DNA from 4 places in the Priestia sp. FSL R5-0597 genome. Region 4 is predicted to be linked to each of the others. Evidence: riboswitches for the same ligand, from Rfam matches in the RefSeq annotation. Region 4 holds a riboswitch; each other region holds the start of a gene.

Region 1 (3,378 bases), 630 kb from region 4:
GGAGGGTTCCGCTACAATTCCATTGAAGGAGAATATTGTGAAATCGAAACGTCAGCAGGAGAAGTATTTACAGGGACCATCCTTATGCATCAAACATCTGTTCATGTGTATAAAGATGCAGGTAAAGCTGAGCGAAATCAAGATAATATAGAAATTCGATTGGATGAAAAAGTACATAGCGCAGAAGATGTTCGCAGTCTTGGAATTGAAGTCGGCGACTTTGTTTCGTTTGATCCTCGTGTAGAAATAACAAAAAGCGGTTTTATTAAATCTCGTCATCTCGATGATAAAGCAAGCGTAGCTTTATTGCTTCAGCTCATGAAAACAATTCAAGAAGAGCAGATCGAACTGCCATACACTACGCACTTTCTTATTTCAAATAATGAAGAAATTGGATACGGAGGAAATTCGAATATTACGCCTCAAACGGTAGAATACTTAGCGGTCGATATGGGTGCCATGGGAGATGGACAATCTACTGATGAATACACCGTGTCTATTTGTGTAAAAGATTCAAGCGGCCCATATCATTACGGTTTGAGAAAGCATTTGGTGGAGCTAGCTAAGCAGCATGATATTCAGTACAAATTAGATATTTATCCGTTTTACGGATCAGATGCTTCTGCTGCTATTCGTGCCGGGCATGACATCGTACACGGCTTAATTGGTCCAGGAATTGATTCTTCTCATGCGTTTGAGAGAACGCATCAAGATTCATTGAACCATACGTACAAGATTCTTTACCACTATGTGCAATCGAACATGGTTCTGCTTTAAGAAAGGAATATTTAATTAGTGTATTTTTATGCAAAACAAAGAGCAGGACGGGACTGTGATGTCTGTACTTTCCTTTCCTAAAAAAGAAGCCGGCTGTCCGGCTTCTTTTTTTAATAAATACTATATATATTTTTACTGGTGAAGCAACAGTTGGTAAAAAAAGCACCTTTTTTAAAGAGGTATAATACGGCTTAAACCTTTTGTACATTTTGTTCATTTACAGAAGTTAAAATGTTTTTAAATTTTTAAAAGTTTCTTGTGACAAGTTTTGTAGAATGGGTTTTCAAAAGGATATGGTTTCGTCATAATGTGGATATAGCGATCACTACAATAATCGGAGGCGAATCTTTTCATGTGGGTACTGACGGTATATGCTGGAAAAGAAATGAAAATGTTTGAATTTGAAACTGAAACGCAGGCGAGAGAAGCTTTTGCAAAAACAAATGGCTGTAAAGTTCTTTCAGAAGTCGTGTATTATAATGATCCTCATTTAACATTAGTAGCTATATAATGAAAAAACAAGAGCTGACTTTATGCTCTTGTTTTTTTTATAGCTTCTTGTATCTTACGAAAAGAATAGAGTTGAAATAAAAAAAAATGTACGCTATGATATGGTAGTTACTTCTATTATTCTGATAGTTTAAAAGGTTCATATATATCAAACAGCAACAGTAAAGATGCCAAGAAGGCTTAATAGGGAAACTGGTGAAAGACCAGTACTGCCCCCGCAACTGTAAGTGTGGACGAACGAGTATAACCACTGTGGAAAAATCACGGGAAGGTTCTCAAGTAGAATGATACACAAGTCAGGAGACCTGTCTTTATTGTGAAGTTTCTATTTCTCCGGGGAGCGGGAAGGGAAACGTTGGCTTAAAGTGGCATTCGTGTACACTTTTATTCTGACGTTTTACCTGCTCGCATATTAGCGAAGCGGGTTTTTCTCGTAGCACAAAACTACATATCGTGCAAAAAAGGTGCGCAATGCTCACATTGCGTTAAATGGGAAGTCTGGTGTGAAGCCAGCGCGGTACCCGCCACTGTGAAGAGGAGCTGATTGCATATGCCACTGTATTCGGGAAGGCGCAATCAAGTGATGAATCGAAGTCAGGAAACCAGCCTTTTTTTAATGCGAAGCTTACCCTACGGGATATAGGTGGAAGTGCAAAAACTTAGTTTGAATTTTTCTGCGCCTCTATCATTGATAGAGGCGTTTTTTTAGTAAAGGAGCGAATAAGTGTGACGACGTGGAACTTAAATGGAACAAAACATCACGTATTGATTTGTAATGGAAGCAGCTGTATGAGAAAAGGTGGAGAAGAAGCCACGCAAGCTATTCGAAATAAAGTGACTGAACTGAATCTAGATGAAGCGGTTCACACAACCCGTACGCGCTGTAACGGAAGATGCAAAGATGCTCCTGTAGCTATCGTGTACCCTTCAGGAGATTGGTACAAGCAGGTCACTGAAAACGTAGCTCATCGAATTGTTGAAGAACATTTAGCAGGAGGCTGCAGTATAAAGGAATCACTTATTTATGAATATGATCAAAACGGTTTTGTTTCTCCGGAAAAGAGTGACTCCATAGAAGGAATTGACAAAGTAAAAAGTAACGCATAAAGGAGGAGCTAGCATGAAAGGTAAACTGTTAGTTATTGGATTCGGCCCAGGAAGCTTTGAACATATTACACAGCGAGCAAGAGAAGCCATTCAAGAAAGTGATATGATCATTGGTTATAAAACCTATGTGGAATTAATTCAAGGACTATTAACGAATCAGCAAATTATTAGTACAGGAATGACCGAAGAAGTAAGCCGTGCACAAGAAGCCGTAAAGCAAGCTGAAGCGGGAAAAACCGTGGCGGTCATTTCAAGCGGAGATGCAGGAGTATACGGAATGGCCGGCCTTGTGTATGAAGTGTTGATTGAAAAAGGATGGAAAAAAGAAACGGGCGTAGAGCTGGAAGTGATTCCTGGCATTTCGGCTATTAATTCATGCGCATCTCTCCTTGGGGCGCCCGTGATGCATGATGCCTGTACGATTAGTTTAAGTGACCACCTTACGCCTTGGGAGTTAATCGAAAAACGAATCGAAGCAGCTGCACAAGCAGATTTTGTAGTAGCTTTTTATAATCCGAAAAGCGGAAGACGCACAAGACAAATTGTGGAAGCGCAAAGGATTTTATTAAAATACCGTTCCCCCGATACGCCTGTTGGTCTTGTGAAAAGCGCTTATCGTGACCGTGAAGAAGTGGTAATGACCAATTTAAAAGACATGTTAAATCATGAAATAGGCATGCTGACTACCGTTGTTGTCGGAAATTCATCTACGTTCTTTTACGATGACTTAATGATTACACCGCGCGGGTATCAGCGGAAATATACCCTCAACCAAACAGAGCAGCCGCTAAGACCGCATCAGCGACTTCGAAAAGAAGCAGAACCATGGGCTCTTGATCAAGAGGAGACTGTAAAGCAAACGGCTTCAGCTATTGAAGATGTTCAGAATACAAAAGAAGAAAAAGCAGCTTCACGAGCTCTGGCAGAAGAAGCGCTTCAAGCAATTTTAGGTGAAACTACTTCACCGGTCGTACACCAGCCAAT
Region 2 (3,378 bases), 1.4 Mb from region 4:
TTAAGCGCCGTGAGATTTTCGCCTCGGTCATGTACAAAATCCAATCCAATTCCGTGAACAGGAAGAGCAACTACTTCTTTATAGTAATCTACGCTGTCAAAGTACGTCTGCAAAATGACTTTTACATTCGGTGCCGCTTTTTTCAAAGCTTCATAGACTTCTTTATACAGTGCCAGGTCTTCTTTTGATAGCGTTGTAGCTAAAATCGGCTCATCTATTTGTACCCACTCGACCCCTTCTGCCTCCAGCTCCGCTAAGATTGTTGCATAAAGAGGAACAAACTGTTCAACTACTTTTTTAAACTCACTTTTTTTATATCCTTTTGACAGCTTCACAAATGTTACTGGACCTAAAATAACGGGTTTGCCTTTGATATTCAGCTTTTGTTTTGCTTCTTTGTAAAATTGAAGCGGACGATTTTCTACAAGGGCAGGCGTACATTCGTCAAGCTCTGGTACGATATAGTGATAATTTGTGTTAAACCATTTTGTCATCGTAGAGGCTACCGCACCTTTTGTTCCTCGGGCGATGTCAAAATACGTTTCAAGGGATACCGGGCCTCCGTTATATTCAAAGCGCTTTGGCACCAAACCAAACATAGCGGCTGTATCTAACACGTGATCGTATAAGCTAAAATCGCCGACTGGAATTAATTCAATTCCTGCGTCACGCTGTTTTTTCAGATGCCCAAGACGAAGAGCTTCAATTTCCTGAAGAAAGATATCTTTCTCTATCTTTCCTGCCCAAAACTGCTCAAGCGCTTTTTTCCATTCTCGTTTTTCACCAATTCTTGGATAACCTACATTTGAACTTTTTACACTGCTCATTTTTTCCACTCCCTATATATTTTTTTATCGCTAAACTAAAAAATCTCCCTTTTCGAAATGAAAAGAGAGATGATACGCATACTTAACTAAAGTTGAGATAGCCTGTTTTTCTCAACACGTATTCCTCACTCCTCTCTATATCCCGTAGAGCTTAAGTGCATACAACAGGCAGGTCTCCTGACTTAGGTTCATCGCTTCCTATCCCTTCCCATTTCAACATGAAACAGTGGTTAATAAGTTGCTCCCCATTACAGTGGCGGGACCGCGCCGGCTTTTCACCGGTCTTCCCTTTTAAGCTGCGTACATTCGTTACACAGCACCTGATGCATTTCTATGAAATTGTTCATTCAAAACATATTCACATAAAATAAAAAGCCTCTCTATCATGAATAGAGAGGCATAGTATCTATGAAATCCTCTCTTATTTTTCAAAGCTGTACGCTTTGCAGGATGTAGCACCTTTTTAACAAGATTGTTAAATGGTTGCCGGGCTTCACAGGGCCAGTCCCTCCGCCTCTCTCAATAAGAGTTTTAATTGTTTATAATATTTTGAATGTAGAGTCATCTTAACACCTTACATTTATGTTGTCAAAAGAAATTTCAAAAAAATTAGTTTTCAGGAGGCGTTGACGCTAATTTTTGCCTTAATAATTTGTAATCATCTTTTCGATGTGTTTCGATCAAGTCTTTTGCTCCTTGATGATACCCTGAAGAATAGATGTACTCTACCGCCGTTTCGATAAGCATTCTCTTTTCTTCCGCACATTCTCGGTCCATTAGGGGGAACAGTCTACCTAAAAGGTCATTTAAATCTTCCTTAATAAAACGATTGAGTCCTTCTTGCATCTTTTCGTTTGCCATGATAGCTCCTCCATTTGCTGTGTATGTTTTAAGCCTCTATAAACACGCATTTCACTGTGAATGTTAAGATAAAGTTAAGTCATTAAACAGTATATCAAGTGAATGTTTTTCTTCAATTACATATGTAATACAAATATATGACAAATATAGAGAATATATCATCATTCATTATCTATTATAACGTTTGACTGAGCCTTCTGCTACAAGGTTTCGTACGGTTTTCCAAAAGAGGTTGAGACATAACCAAGTGAATCCAATCTAAAGGCAAATGGGATACATGAGCTGAATCGCTTGTGACACCGCAGTTGATTTCCGTACAAGACTTCGCTTTCCGCGGGCGGTCGCTGAGCCTCCTCGTCGCATACGCTCCTGTGGGGTCTCACGTGTTCCGCTTTTCCCGCAGGAGTCTTCGTCTTGTCCTCCAATCACCTGCTAGAAAGACCTATACACATGAAATCTACGTTTACCCTAATAAAAAAATGAACCACTAATCAAGATGCTTGATTAGTGGTTCATTTTTCATTTCGCCTAAAACCCTTTTGTCCCAGCCTCTTTTTTTTGAACCTAGCTTTCTACTTTCTTGTTTTTACAAACAACTTCTTCGAGGTCGTCCAAAATCCTTCCAAAGAAGAGGTCCTAAAATGTCGTACCTGCTAACAAAAAACTCCGTAAAATTATAATTATTTAAAATTAAAGGCGGTTCAAAATCAAGGGGAGCACCCGCGCCTCCTGATAATACAAAATCAGTACCTCTTCCAAGCGTAAACGACCCGTTTCTGTTTTTTCTAATAAACTGCTCGTCATACGCATGCACGTGGCTGACTAACACTTTTTTCACGCGATGTTCTTGAATTAAATCAAAAAATTCTTGACTTTGAGGAGTCGTTACAGGAAAACCTCCCAGGTCTGACCACCGGCCAATATTTGGCTGCGCATGCATGGCTACAACGGTATTACGAGGAGCATCCTCTAGCTGCTGCTCTAAATAATTCAGCTCTCTATCTGTAAATCCATATATTTTATTCTTGGGGCTGATGATATTATTTAATGCGATGCACCGGAAGTTAAAGACAGGAATATCAATGACCCAGTGCACTTTTCCGATAGTGGCTCTGAAGTTTTCGAGGTTGCTTTCTTCAAGGTTTAATTCATCGTGATTCCCTACGCATACAAACACGGGAATGTTTGGTGCTATTTTTTCGACAACTTTAACAAAGTGCTCCAAATACCTCTTTTCTCCTGTATACACGGTGTCTCCCCCATGAATAATAAACAGCGGATTCAATTCCACCGCCTTTTTTAACACAAGCTCAAATTCACCGCTCATCGTGTAACAATTATCGTTTGGTCCGTCACCTCTGCTGTCGCCCATAAAAACAAAGTTGAATGGATCTCTCGGATTTAATTGTTTAATTCTTTGCTTTAATAACTTTTCAGAACGTTCATGAAGCGTCAAATTCATCAACTAGTTAATCCCCCTATTAATAAATAAATTTAGTTAAAAGTAAACAAGCTTACTTATTTATATGAGAATTTGTTGATGAAGGTCACTACCTTCTTGTAAGAAGAACGCACATTTAAATGAGTTTCCATAGCCTATCTATTCTTTCATTTTGTTAAGCACTAATAGGACAACATAAAAGCTAGAATCTCAGTATCTATTAATAAGAGCTGGAGCATAATCCAAAGA
Region 3 (3,378 bases), 2.7 Mb from region 4:
GACCGTTGTACTTTGGTTTTGCGTGATTTCTGTACATAAGTTACTGCAGTAAATCATGCCCGCGTGTCGGTTTTGATTAGCTCGGTTAACCGTATCACGATAGAACATATAAGGAGTTCCGGTTTCAAGCTGCGAAAGCATAATGCGCTTGAAGATCTCAATAGCAGGCACTGTTTCTCTTGAAAGCTGTTCATTGTTTACACACTCAGCGTAACGAGTGCGGAACGAACCGCTGCCTTCTTCTTCATCATAAAAATCTTCTAACGAGTAGCCCATCAGCGTACGAACTTCGTGAGGATCGAATAAGTGCCAGTCTTCACGTGCTTCTACTTTTTCCATAAACAAATCTGGCAAACATACGCCAGTGAATAAATCATGCGTGCGCTGGCGTTCATCACCATTGTTCAAACGCGCGTCTAAGAATGAAAAAATGTCTTTATGCCAAACGTCTAAATATACGGCAATAGCTCCTTGTCGTTGACCTAGCTGATCGACACTTACAGCCGTATTATTTAGCTGTTTCATCCATGGAATTGTTCCTGATGATACGCCTTTAAAACCTTTTATATCACTTCCTCGGCTTCTAATATGACCGAGGTAGACACCAATTCCGCCTCCATTTTTACTAAGCGTGGCCAAATCTGTATTGCTATCATAAATACCGCGTAAGCTGTCATCAATCGTATCAATAAAGCAGCTAGATAGCTGTCCGTAGCTCTTTCCTGCGTTTGAGAGTGTTGGTGTGGCAACCGTCATATATAGACTAGAAAGCGCCCAGTACGCTTCTTTTACTAATGCTGTTCGATTTTCTTTCTTTTCTTGAGACATCAGCGTCATAGCAATGATAAGAAAACGTTCTTGCGGTAATTCGTATACACGCTTATCATGTGATGTCGCTAAATAGCGATCTGCTAATGTCAGCAATCCAATGTATGTAAATAAACGATCGCGTTCAGGAATAATGACTGAAGCAATTTCATTAATTTCTTCTTCTGTATATGTTTTTAATAGCTGTTTATTATAAATGCCGATTTTTGTTAGTTCTTGAATAAGCTCATAAAACGAACCGTACTTCTCTTTTTTATCATAACCTCGGTTGTCCGCTGCTTTTCGATATAGTTCGTTTAAGTAGACGTCTGCCGCCACGTACGTCCAATCTGGTTCTTCCATTGAAATACGCTCTAGGGCTGCCAAAATTAGTACGTTTGCAACCTTTTCGTCCGTCATATTTTCCTTTACTGTAACAGTTTGAATAACCTTTTCCTCATACAAAGAAAAATCAAGCTGCGTAAATTCTTTTTTTAAACGTTCAATATATGCAGTTAATTCATGTAGAATTGTAGGCTTTAATGTATTCACCATAAATATGGCTCCTCTCTTCACTTCAAAATAAAAAATCGCTCACCGTACCTCGGTGAGCGAATAGAACGAAGATAGAAGAAGACACTAAGTCTTTTCTCAATCCTCGCTCTACCCTCTCACCTCCCGAAGAAGATAAAACGACATAAAAAAGGCAGGTCTCCTGACTTATGCTTCTTTTTACTTTAAGGCCTTCCCATGATGTTTACTCACAGTGGATCTCCTTATTTCATCAGCATTCACAGTTGCGGGGACAGCTTTGGATTTTCACCAAATTCCCTTTTAAGTCTTTTTATCAGACACCTTTTTCACTGGAAAACACAAAATATAGTATTTTATTATTGTTTAACAAACAACATATTGTGTTATGTTATAAACACATTATATAGGACAACTTAGAAAACTATCAACCTATTTTCAAAAATAATTTTGTTTTTTACGATAAAATCCTTCGACTTTTTTCATCAAACTACTCCATCATAACATGTTTTGACACGCTTGATGGAACAATGTGCTCTTTTTAAAAAATTTGTCCTATTTTTCTACTAAACATTGCCAACATCAATAAAAAAACCGTTTTTCATAAAAAACGGTTTTTAATTATTTGTATTCTTTTTCAAATGCTGTGATTGTTTTGATAAACTTTTTATCAATATCGTATCCGATCCCCGGTTTTTCCTTCACCTTTATTACTCCGGCTTCTACCTCTACTTCGGGCTTAATAATATCTTTTTCCCAATAGCGAGACGACGCAGAAATGTCACCTGGTATCGTGAAAGAAGGCAGTGTGGCAAGGGCGATGTTATGAGCTCGTGAAATCCCGGCTTCTAACATTCCGCCAACCCAAAGCCTTACACCATGTAGGGCGCATAAATCATGAATTTTTTTTGCTACAGACATTCCGCCAACTCGACCGATTTTCACATTGATAATCTTGCAGCTTTTTTGTTCGATTGCATGACGTGCATCTTCATAGCTCACAATACTTTCATCTAAGCAAATCGGCGTCTTCATTTGCTTTTGTAATAATCGATGATCAAGGATATCATCCGAACTTAACGGCTGTTCGATCATCATTAAATTCAATTCATCTAGTTTTTTCAATGAATCACTATCGCTTAACGTATAGGCTGAATTGGCATCAGCCATAAGAGGAATGCTTGGAAATTCATCTCGAATTTGTTTCAGTAGCTCATAGTCAGCGCCTGGCTTAATTTTCACTTTAAAGCGCTTATAACCATCTTTCATATAAGTCTTTATTTGTTCTTTCATGATGGAAATATCATTTAAGCCAACTACCACTCCAGCTTCTACAGCAGGCCTTATTCCGCCAATTACTTCAGCTAAGGGCTTATTTTGGCGCTTTGCATACAAATCCCATACAGCACAGTCCAAAGCTGCTTTAGCCATGTTGTTCCGCTTTAGAGGTTTGAATAACTTTTGAACATCCTCTGGTTTTTGAAGCTGCTGGTGAAGAAGCGAAGGAATTAAAAAATCGTCTAACATATGAAAACATGTCTGAATCGTTTCTTCCGTATACCAAGGAGATGAAAAAGCAACGACTTCTCCCCATCCTGTAAATCCTTTTTCATCTTCTACTTCAAGCAAAATCAATTCTCGATCCTGGACCGTACCATAGCTTGTTGAAAAAGGAGAAAGAAGCTTCATGTCAATTTTATAAAGATGTACTTTTTTGATAATCATCGATTAAATTCCTTTCTGTATGAACGATGATAGCTTCCGGCGTATGATTTTATTAGAGGCCGTTCGCGGCAGCTCCTCTACTCGAACGAAATACTTTGGAAGTTTGTACTTTGCTAAAAATTGTTGAATGTGTAAAGATAACTCTTCATCTGAAACGTCTTCGTTTATAACAATGCATGCTGCAGGAACTTGTCCCCATTTTCCATCGGCTACTCCCGTTACACCGGCCTCTTTAACAGCGGGATGCTTCAACAAAACATTTTCAATTTCAGCTGGATATACATTTTCTCCACCTGAAATAATAAGGTCCGAACG
Region 4 (3,378 bases):
TGATATATTTTTGAACATAAAAATACTTTTGTGTTTAAGCATCCAGCAAAAAAGGAATATCTTGTATAGGTTTCCGCTCGGTGTGACAACCTCAAACAGAAGAAGGAAGGTGGTAACTGAAAAGTCGTCAAATGCCCGTAGACAGCATAAATGAATAAGCAAATATAGGTAAAAAATTAATAAGTATGTTACAATACCTAGTGAGTTATGATAATGAATTTTACAATATGAAAAGACCATATGGGAAAAGATGAGAAAGGAAAGATACGAATGCCTAGATGGATAAAAAGAATGCTAATTGTATTTATTACAGTATTTACATTTGGGCTTGTCACTCCACCAGAATATTTATACGTTGATGATGCAAAAGCGGACAAGCAACATAAAGCAGGGTATGTAAGAGAAACAACTCCTGTCACAGCTGTTATAGAAGATATTCATTTGCCATATGAAGAATCAAAATATGAAGACGTTTCATCATTTGTTACGTATGCAATGGAATCAGCTGAAAAACAGTCAGTGGAAAAATTCGGAACAAAAATTGGTCCTGTCATTGAAGATGAATTTCGTCAAGCAGTGTTACCTAAAATTGAAGAAGTGCTGACCGACATTGGCACTGAACGTGAACAGTCAATTCAGAATCTCGAGATAAGCGAGCACCCTGCTGCTGGCTACGGTGAAAAGATTTTCCATGTATATGACCGGGAAACCGGTCAGGACTTAATACGGTTTCATGTACGGCGTGAAAATCCTCCAAAAGATGGATACTGGTTTAATTTTCACTATCATGCGGCCGCAGATAATTTTCAAAAGCATTATGATTTAGGGAAAATTTATTGGAACCGAAACATGCCGCCTAAGTGGTTCAGCTGATAATAGACACAACATTCTACAATTTCGAAATGTTAGCTTTTTTAAGCTAGCATTTTTTTACGTCTAAAACCGTTATGGTCTAAATAAGCTGAAACATTAGCACAACGATAAAAAAATCGTTTATAATGAAGTCAGACTTCTTACTATAGAATTGTAGGAAGGAACGAATAGACGCTGGAGGTAACACAATGAAACAATTTACGGAAGAAAAACAATTTCGCGAACAAATTAAGAATGAAACACTAAGCGTTGGGATTTTTACGACAACGTGGTGTCCTGATTGCAAACGTTTGGATATGTTTATTGATGAAATCGTTGACGAAAATACAGATAAAGCATGGTTTAAAATTGACAAGGATGAGTTTGAAGAACTTTCTGCTGAAAACAATGTAATGGGTATTCCTTCTCTTCTTGTATATAAAAACGGTGAAAAAATTGCGCACCTGCACAGTGCAAATGCTAAAACGCCTGAAGCGGTCCGTGAATTTTTAGCAACTCTTTAATTCCCTAAGCTGCGAGAGCATTCTCGCAGCTTTTTTTGTGAGAATGGCTATTTCCATTTTTCGATGAGTGGGGTATACTAGGACAAGTGAATAATCGTAAAGCAATAAGGTCTCAATTTAAAGATTGAGTGAAAAGGGAAGTCTGGTGAAAAACCAGCGCGGTCCCGCCACTGTAAGCGCTTTGTGCGTAAGTCAGGAGACCTGCCTTATTGTTAGCTGTGAAACCTTCGAGGAAGGGTGAAGCAGGGTAATGAACATACATATCAAGTATAGTGAACGGATTCTTTTCCTGCTTATCTTGACGTTACCTGCTTTGCTTTCAATTGAAAGTAAAGCTTTTTTATTTTGAAGCTGCTGCCGAGCAGTATACATAGTCAAAGCGGAAAAAACGGGATAGCGCTGCTTTTTGCATGATCATTTGCTTTTTCTTTAACGTGGAGGTTTCGTATTCACAATGAACAATATATAGGGGGAGTATTTAGATGAAAAAATGGCTTTCGTATTCCATTATTGCGCTGTTAGTCATCGTACTTGCTGCATGCGGTGCAGGCAGCCAAAGCAACAGTGATAAAAAAACGAAGCAAGATACAGAACAAACGTCACAAGCTGCGTTTCCAGTGAAGGTAAAAGACGCGCGTGATAAAGAAATTACGTTGAAAAAACAGCCTAAGAAAATTGTTTCATTAATGCCAAGTAATACGGAGATTGTATATGCCCTTGGCCTTGAAAAAGAATTAGTCGGTGTCACAAGCAACGATGATTATCCTAAAAGCGTAAAGAAAAAAGCGCAGGTGGGAGATATGAACGTTAATGCAGAAAAAGTTATTGCTTTAAATCCTGATTTAGTGCTGGCACACGCTTCAAGTATGGGCGTTTCAGATGAAGTATTTAAACAAATTGAAAGTGCGGGTATTCCGGTATTTGTTGTAAAAGATTCAACAACGTTTGATACGGTTTATGATTCTATTACGCAAATTGGTAAATTAACGGGTAAAACAAAAGAAGCTAATCAAACAATTAAAGACATGAAAGAAAAAGTAGCTTCAATTGAGAAAAAAGCAAAAACGATTTCAAAAGAAGATCGTAAAAAAGTATGGATAGAGGTATCGGGAGCTCCTGAGATTTATACAACAGGAAAAGGTACGTTCATGAACGAAATGCTTACTATGATCGGTGCTGATAACGTAGCGGCTAGTGAAAAGGGTTGGGTTAAGTTTTCTGAAGAGCAAGTTGTTAAGTTAAACCCTGACGTTATTATCGCAACGTATGATGCAGACAAAAATGAGATTATGAAGCGTCCCGCTTGGAGCAGCATGACTGCTGTAAAAGAGGGGAACATCGAAAAGGTTGATCAAAACAAAATCAACCGCTTAGGACCTCGTATTGTAGATGGCTTAGAGGACTTAGCAAAAGCAGTATACCCTGAGGTGTACAATAAATAAAAAGAGGGACCATATTCCAGTTCGAATTGAAAAGGGGATTGGTCCCTTTTCACATCTTAAAATTGAAGAACGGCCTGAGCTTTTAATCATGAAAACCGAGACTTCTTATAAAACATACAGCTCAGGCGTTTTAGGAACAGGCATCATGGAAACGGACACCTTTTACAATCGATTTGTTCATAAAGACTATTATTCAGATACTCCTTCTTTAGAGTATGAGCAATATTTGATGAAAGAAAATGTGCGCCATGAGCAAATCGTAGGGTTGATGACAGCGGTTTGGTTAAAAGAAAGAGCGGTTTACTGTTATGAAGGTTACGGAGTAAGAGTAGCTTCCGTGATAACGGCTGGAGTAGGAAACGCAGTGGATATTACAGCTGACGAAGCTGTTCCATTTTATTCCTCTCCCGGTACAATTAATATGTTTTTTTTCGTGGAAGGCACGCTTACGGATGCAGCGTTTTTACAGCTTTTTATTGCCGCTACAGAAGCCAAAACAAAAACGCTGTCACAGCTGGGTGTCATAGATCCAGCTACAAAGACGATTGCTACGGGAACAT

Evidence for each region. Region 4 has a riboswitch for cobalamin ahead of MKX72_RS09970 (ABC transporter substrate-binding protein). Riboswitches for the same ligand answer to the same signal wherever they lie in the genome.
Region 1: linked by a shared signal. The riboswitch ahead of MKX72_RS13230 ((2Fe-2S) ferredoxin domain-containing protein) and the one ahead of MKX72_RS09970 (ABC transporter substrate-binding protein) in region 4 are both predicted to bind cobalamin.
Region 2: linked by a shared signal. The riboswitch ahead of metE (5-methyltetrahydropteroyltriglutamate--homocysteine S-methyltransferase) and the one ahead of MKX72_RS09970 (ABC transporter substrate-binding protein) in region 4 are both predicted to bind cobalamin.
Region 3: linked by a shared signal. The riboswitch ahead of MKX72_RS24650 (ribonucleoside-diphosphate reductase subunit alpha) and the one ahead of MKX72_RS09970 (ABC transporter substrate-binding protein) in region 4 are both predicted to bind cobalamin.

The regions. Positions count from the first base shown of each region.
Region 1 is NZ_JBBOUZ010000001.1:2,592,519-2,595,896, reverse strand. Features, by position in the region: gene MKX72_RS13240 (M42 family metallopeptidase) at 1-777, shown strand, start outside; gene MKX72_RS13235 (hypothetical protein) at 1,130-1,288, shown strand; cobalamin riboswitch at 1,436-1,614, shown strand; cobalamin riboswitch at 1,733-1,912, shown strand; gene MKX72_RS13230 ((2Fe-2S) ferredoxin domain-containing protein) at 2,014-2,394, shown strand; gene cobJ (precorrin-3B C(17)-methyltransferase) at 2,408-3,378, shown strand, end outside.
Region 2 is NZ_JBBOUZ010000001.1:3,392,128-3,395,505, forward strand. Features, by position in the region: gene metE (5-methyltetrahydropteroyltriglutamate--homocysteine S-methyltransferase) at 1-827, opposite strand, end outside; cobalamin riboswitch at 978-1,166, opposite strand; SAM riboswitch class I at 1,246-1,356, opposite strand; gene MKX72_RS17740 (hypothetical protein) at 1,437-1,688, opposite strand; gene MKX72_RS17745 (hypothetical protein) at 1,947-2,117, opposite strand; gene MKX72_RS17750 (metallophosphoesterase family protein) at 2,275-3,150, opposite strand.
Region 3 is NZ_JBBOUZ010000001.1:4,676,580-4,679,957, forward strand. Features, by position in the region: gene MKX72_RS24650 (ribonucleoside-diphosphate reductase subunit alpha) at 1-1,362, opposite strand, end outside; cobalamin riboswitch at 1,496-1,681, opposite strand; gene menC (o-succinylbenzoate synthase) at 1,960-3,063, opposite strand; gene MKX72_RS24660 (o-succinylbenzoate--CoA ligase) at 3,067-3,378, opposite strand, start outside.
Region 4 is NZ_JBBOUZ010000001.1:1,958,584-1,961,961, forward strand. Features, by position in the region: gene MKX72_RS09960 (YpjP family protein) at 271-873, shown strand; gene MKX72_RS09965 (thioredoxin family protein) at 1,062-1,376, shown strand; cobalamin riboswitch at 1,467-1,599, shown strand; gene MKX72_RS09970 (ABC transporter substrate-binding protein) at 1,859-2,818, shown strand; gene MKX72_RS09975 (adenosylcobinamide amidohydrolase) at 2,907-3,378, shown strand, end outside.